One region of the Actinoallomurus sp. NPDC050550 genome, then DNA from elsewhere that is predicted to be linked to it. Evidence: predicted binding sites of a transcription regulator. Region 1 holds the regulator's gene; the other holds the start of a gene.
What was found. The regulator HrcA, encoded in region 1, represses chaperone genes, less so after heat shock. The targets are predictions, from matches to a motif close to TTGGCACTCTCNNNNNGAGAGTGCCAA.
Positions count from the first base shown of each region.

Region 2: a site for HrcA is predicted at 1,266-1,292, ahead of groL (chaperonin GroEL). Genes of this name have one in related genera too.

Region 1 is NZ_JBFAJC010000024.1:65,995-69,404, reverse strand. Features, by position in the region: gene AB0I04_RS29630 (DUF3097 domain-containing protein) at 1-404, opposite strand, end outside; gene AB0I04_RS29625 (MBL fold metallo-hydrolase) at 591-1,394, opposite strand; gene hrcA (heat-inducible transcriptional repressor HrcA) at 1,530-2,543, shown strand; gene dnaJ (molecular chaperone DnaJ) at 2,544-3,410, shown strand, end outside.
Region 2 is NZ_JBFAJC010000019.1:20,272-23,681, reverse strand. Features, by position in the region: gene thrC (threonine synthase) at 1-110, shown strand, start outside; gene AB0I04_RS25410 (MoaD/ThiS family protein) at 107-385, shown strand; gene AB0I04_RS25405 (cold-shock protein) at 790-990, shown strand; gene groL (chaperonin GroEL) at 1,419-3,050, shown strand; gene AB0I04_RS25395 (HXXEE domain-containing protein) at 3,268-3,410, opposite strand, start outside.

The sequences.
Region 1 (3,410 bases):
TCGACCCGCAGGTCGTGCCCCCAGATCTTCTCCACGAGCTCGGCGTCATGGCGGCCCTCGACGTAGATCCGGCTCTCCCGGGCGACGCGGGCCCGGAGGTTCGGCACGGCGATCGAGCCGGACGCCGACCGCGCGGGCCCCGCCGCCCGTACGGGACGGACGAGCGTCACCGGCTTGCCGTCCATGAGGAACCCGGCCTTGGCGAGAGGGAAGACCCGGCGCTTGCCGAACCGGTCCTCCAGGGTCACCGCGTCCTTCTCGCAGGCGACGACCGCGCCGCAGAAACCGCTCGACGGGTCCTCGGCGACCAGACCCGGCTCGGCGGCGACCTCCGGGATCTGCCCTTTCTTCGGGCGGCGCCAGTCGCCGGACAGAACGTCGCGTCCATAGTCTTTGCTCCGCACTCGTCGCACCGTACCGGTCACGGGGCGAGCGAGTCAGCCGTCCGAGCGGCTCGCGCTGATCCCTCGCCGCCCCGATCGTCCGGGCGGCTCGCTATGAGCCCTTGTCAGTCCGGTCCGGGCGGCTCACCCTGATGTCCTGCCGGTCCGATCACCCGGCGGCGCACCGGATCGGGCCCTCCCGGTGGCTCATCCTGATCCAGGGCTCGGGTCCAGGTGGTCGTGGCCGCGCCGGACCGCCTCGCGCAGCGCCTCGGCCGGGTACGGCCAGTCGCCCGAGCCGAGTGCCTCCTCGACGTCCAGCCCCGCGGCGTGCGTCTCCCGCACCCGGTGGGCCACCAGGTCGATCTCCTCGCGCTGGCGGGCCGCGAACTCCGGATCGACGGGCTCCCCGTGCCCCGGCACGAGCACGCCGTCCACGGCCCGCAGCAGCTCGGCCAGGGTGCCGGGCCACTCCAGGGGGAACGAGTCGCCGCCGTACGACGGCGGGCCCGACTGCTCGATCAGGTCGCCGGTGAACGCGCACCGGGCGTCGGGAACCCACACGACGAGATCGCCGTCCGTGTGGCCCCGGCCGAAGTGGCGCAGCTCGACGACGCGGTCGCCCAGGTCGAGCTCGGCGCGGTCGGTGACGAGGTGGTCCGGCGCGAGCAGCAGGTCGGTCTCGACCTTCTCCGCCCACCCGGGGAACTCACGCGCCAGCATCGGCCGCGCGGTGTGCGCCATGTAGTCCGGCACCGACGTGTGTCCCCACCGCTCCCCGGCGAACGCGGCGTTGCCGAAGCAGTGGTCGAAATGGCCGTGGGTGTTGACGACGACGGGATCATCGACGCCGAGCCGCCGAACGTCGTCGCGCAGCCGCACGCCCTGTGCGACACTCGCGCGGGTGTCGATGACGACGGCGCCCTCGGCCCCGACGACGACCCCCACGGTCACGTCGAAGTCGGAATAACGGCGCTGGAAACAACGTTCCGCAATCTCGTGCCAGGTCACACGAGTGACTCTGTCATGCTCGACGCGAGAACGTGATCCACCGGCGTCTCCTCGTGCGTGCCGCCGAGCCGTACACTTGGCACTCAGAGGAGAAGAGTGCCAGATTGAAGGGCTGTGGACACGGGAGGTGAGTGCGTGCTCGACGATCGAAAACTGGCCGTGCTGCGAGCCATCGTCGAAGATTACGTGTCCACCCACGAGCCGGTGGGTTCCAAGACGCTGGTCGACCGGCACAATCTCGGCGTCTCGCCGGCCACGATCCGCAACGACATGGCCGTACTGGAGGAGCAGGGCTACATCGCCCAGCCCCACACCAGCGCGGGACGTGTTCCGACCGACAAGGGATACCGGCTGTTCGTCGACCGGCTGTCCACGATCAAGCCGCTGTCCGCGGCCGAGCGGCGCGCCATCGAGACGTTCCTGGCCAACGCCTACGACCTCGACGACGTCGTGAGCCGTACGGTCCGGCTGCTGGCACAGCTGACGCGGCAGGTCGCCGTCGTGCAGTATCCCTCGCTGACGCGTTCGTCGGTACGGCACGTCGAGCTGGTGCCGATCGCGGCCCAGCGGCTCCTGCTCGTGGTCATCACCAACACCGGCCGCGTCGAGCAGCGGGCCATCGAGACCCACGAGGACGTCTCCGACGAGGCCATCGCGCACCTGCGGGCGCTGCTCAACGCGCGTCTCGACGGGTGCTGGCTCACTGACGTGCCCGACGCGCTCGCCGACCTGCCGGAGCAGGTTCCGGTCGGCGAGCGGCCCCTGGCCGCGACGGTGCTGTCGGTCCTCCTCGAGAGCCTCGTGGAGAAGCACGAAGAGAAGATAATCATCGGCGGTGCGGCGAACCTCGCCCGCGCCGACTTGTCCCAGAGCCTCCGTGACGTGCTGGAGGCCCTGGAAGAACAGGTCGTCCTGATGCGACTGCTCGGCGAGGCGGAGAACCCCTCCGGCCTCACCGTGCGGATCGGCACCGAGAACCCGCATGAGGGCCTGCGCACGACCTCGGTGGTCGCCACCGGGTACGGCGCGGGCGACCAGGCCGTGGCCCGGCTCGGCGTTCTCGGTCCGACGCGGATGGACTACCCCGGGACGATGGGAGCAGTGCGCGCAGTGGCACGTTACGTCGGTCAGATTCTGGCGGGGTCGTAAGTGGCGAACGACTACTACGCGACCCTTGGGGTGCGCCGGGACGCCAGTGCGGACGAGATCAAGAAGGCTTACCGAAGGCTCGCGCGTGAGCTGCACCCGGATGTGAATCCCGATCCGGCCACGCAGGATCGGTTCAAGGAGATCACCCAGGCGTACGAGGTGCTCTCCGATCCGAAGAAACGCGAGATGTACGACCTGGGCGCCGACCCGTTCGCCGCCGGCGCCGGCGCGGGAGCCGGTGGCTTTGGCGCCGGGTTCCCGTTCAGCGACATCATGGACGCCTTCTTCGGCACCACCACCCAGCGAGGGCCGCGCAGCCGGGCCCGGCGGGGCCGCAACGGCACCGTGCGCGTGGAACTGGACCTGTCCGAGACGGCGTTCGGCACCACGCGCGAGCTGACGGTCGACACCGCCGTCGTGTGCAACAACTGCTCGGGCGCCGGCACGGCCCCGGGCACGCACCCCGAGACGTGCGACATGTGTCACGGCCGGGGCGAGGTGCAGCAGGTCACCCGGTCGTTCCTCGGTCAGGTCATGACGTCGCGGGCCTGCCCCCAGTGCGGCGGCTACGGCACCATGATCCGCAACCCGTGCCCGGAGTGCTCCGGCGACGGCCGGGTCCGCACCCGCCGCACGATCAAGGTGCGCATCCCCGCCGGTGTCGAGAACGGCACCCACATCCAGCTCGCCGGTGAGGGCGAGGTCGGCCCGGGCGGCGGACCGGCCGGCGACCTGTTCCTGGAGATCGTGGAGCGCCCACACCAGATCTTCGAACGGCAGGGCGACGATCTGCACTGCACCGTCCAGGTCCCGATGACCGCCGCCGCGCTCGGCACCACGCTGACCGTCGAGACCCTCGACGGCCCG
Region 2 (3,410 bases), on a different contig from region 1:
TCAACTCCGGCGACGGTCTCAAGACCCTTGACGCGGTGGCCCCGGTGGCCGTGCCGTCCGCGAACATCGCTCCGACCATCGAGGCATTCCGAAAGGCAGGTCTGGCGTGAGCTCGATCAGTGTCCGCATCCCGACGATCCTCCGGAGCTACACCGGAGGTGAGGCCGAGGTGAAGGCGACGGGCTCGACCGTGCGCGAGGTCGTCGCCGACCTGGAGGCCAGCTACTCCGGCATCGCGGCGCGCATCCTCGACGACAACGGCAAGATCCGGCGGTTCGTCAACGTCTACGTGGGCGAGGAGGACGTGCGGTTCGCCGACGGGCTCGACACGCCGACGCCGGACGGCGTCCAGATCTCCATCATCCCGGCCGTCGCCGGCGGCTGAGCCCTCCTCGGGGGTGACCCCCCGTGATCAGGACGTACCCGCGATCCCCGGTGGTCGCCGAGTCTACGGACCCGGTGACCACCGGGGATCGTGCGTTCGGCAGCCGAAACGACCGAGGCAGAGGCTCCCACTCCGCTCTCCCGCGCGGTAATTCGGGCCCGCGTATACGGATTTATCGGTAGACGTCGCTAGTTCCGCCTGAGGGATTCTCTTTTTGACCGACATCGGCCGCGCGCACTTCTCGGGTAAAGGCTGTTCCACGGACGGTAGCCGTGTGTAGGGTCGGCGATGGCCGCCGCAGCCGAGTCGGCGGGCGATCGGCGGGTTCCGCAGTGGTCCGGCGGGCTCGAATCAGTGGCCGTGGCCAATGGTCACGGGAATTGCCCTGGTGGGAGTTGTTAGGAATGGCGCAAGGCACCGTCAAATGGTTCAACGCGGACAAAGGCTACGGCTTCATCGCGGTCGACGGTGGCAGGGATGTGTTCGTGCACTACTCGGCCATCCAGTCGGATGGCTACCGCAGCCTCGAGCAGGGGCAGCGGGTGGAGTTCGAGATCACGCAGAGCGACCGGGGTCCCCAGGCGGACGCGGTCCGGGCACTCTGAGTCCCATAGCCCGACGGAGGCCCGGCGCTTCGGCGCCGGGCCTCCGGCCGTCCGAACGCCTCCCCCGCTCGGCCCGCTGACCGTGAACGGCCCCTCTGGCCGTCGCCGTGCGGGTTTCTGGGCTCCCGGTCGTACGCGGTCAGGGCCCTGGCGTAACCCCGCAGACCTGGCGTTATAGCGTGCTGGGGAGGGCGCCGGCGCGAGATGGCGAGAAGTTCACCCTGGTGAGAGCGGACCGCGCTTGCACTCTCGGGGGCAGAGTGCTAAACAAGCGGTTGGCACTCTACTATTGAGAGTGCCAACGAAGTGATCGAGGCGATGAGGCCTCGCGCCCGGCGACGGCATGGAAGTCGCCGGACGGGGTCGTCCGTCGCGGGCGTCGACTCGATCCAGTGATAGCCACCCCGTTCCGGGAGGATCTGGAGCTTATGGCTGCAAAGATGATCGCGTTCGACGAGGACGCGCGACGCGGCCTCGAGCGCGGCATGAACCAGCTTGCCGACGCCGTGAAGGTGACCCTCGGTCCCAAGGGCCGCAACGTCGTTCTGGAGAAGAAGTGGGGCGCCCCCACGATCACCAACGACGGTGTATCCATCGCCAAGGAGATCGAGCTCGAGGACCCGTGGGAGAAGATCGGGGCCGAGCTCGTCAAAGAGGTCGCGAAGAAGACCGACGACGTAGCCGGTGACGGCACCACCACGGCCACCGTGCTGGCCCAGGCGCTGGTCCGCGAGGGCCTGCGCAACGTGGCCGCCGGCGCCAACCCGATGTCCCTGAAGCGGGGCATCGAGTCCGCCGTGGAGCGCGTCAGCGAGGAGCTCTCCAAGATCGCGAAGGACGTGGAGACCAAGGAGCAGATCGCTTCCACGGCCTCCATCTCCGCGGGCGACCCCTCGATCGGCGAGATGATCGCCGAGGCGATGGACAAGGTCGGCAAGGAAGGCGTCATCACGGTCGAGGAGAGCCAGACCTTCGGTCTGGAGCTCGAGCTGACCGAGGGCATGCGCTTCGACAAGGGCTACGTGTCGCACTACTTCGTGACCGACCCCGAGCGCATGGAGGCCGTCTTCGACGACCCCTACATCCTCATCGTCAGCTCGAAGATCTCGGCCAACAAGGACCTCGTGCCGGTTCTCGAGCAGGTCATGCAGAGCGGCAAGCCGCTCATCCTCCTCGCTGAGGACGTCGAGGGCGAGGCCCTGGCCACGCTGGTCGTCAACAAGATCCGCGGTGTCTTCAAGTCCGTCGCCGTCAAGGCCCCGGGCTTCGGCGACCGCCGCAAGGCCATGCTGCAGGACATCGCGATCCTGACCGGTGGCCAGGTCATCAGCGAGGACATCGGCCTCAAGCTGGAGAACACCACGCTCGACATGCTCGGCCAGGCCAAGCGCATCGTGGTGACCAAGGACGAGACCACCATCGTCGATGGCGCCGGCAACCCCGACGACATCGCGGGCCGCGTCAACGAGATCCGCGCGGAGATCGAGAACTCCGACTCCGACTACGACCGCGAGAAGCTCCAGGAGCGCCTCGCCAAGCTGGCCGGCGGCGTCGCCGTCATCAAGGCCGGCGCGGCCACCGAGGTCGAGCTCAAGGAGCGCAAGCACCGCATCGAGGACGCCGTTCGCAACGCGAAGGCAGCCGTCGAGGAGGGCATCGTGCCCGGCGGTGGTGTCGCGCTGCTGCAGGCGAGCGCCAGGGCGTTCGACAAGATCGAGCTCGAAGGCGACGAGGCGACCGGTGCGGCGATCGTCAAGCGCGCCCTCGAGGAGCCGCTGAAGCAGATCGCGATCAACGCCGGCCTCGAGGGCGGCGTGGTGGCCGAGAAGGTCCGCAACCTCGAGCCGGGTCAGGGCCTCAACGCCGCGACCGGCGAGTACGTCAACATGTTCGACGCGGGCATCATCGACCCCGCGAAGGTGACGCGCTCGGCGCTGCAGAACGCCGCGTCCATCGCGGCGCTGTTCCTCACCACCGAGGCGGTCATCGCCGAGAAGCCGGAGAAGGAGAAGGCTCCGGCCGGCGACCCCTCCGGTGGCATGGGCGGCATGGACTTCTGAGTCCACTCGCTTAGGGGGCGGTCCGCGGTGCTGGGACCGCCCCTTTCGCATGCCCGCCCATCCCTGTTCAGACCCAGTCGAAGAAGAACGACGGTCAGCGTTTCAGAAGTCTGCCGTCGAATTCGGCGTCCACGAGCCGGTCGTCGGCGCGTGCGCCTGTAGCCAGGTGATGATCCGGTCCCAGGAGGACGCCACGTTCGCCGTCACGGCCGGAACGCTAGCGACGCCCTCCGACAGAGACCGCGCGGGCGGCGGCGACAGCGAGGGGAGCGCAGGCAAGGACGCCGAGCGCGACCGGCATCGTGCGGCGCAGACCGCGCCGGGAGATCGCGCCCTCCCGTACGGCGCTCCGCAGCACCG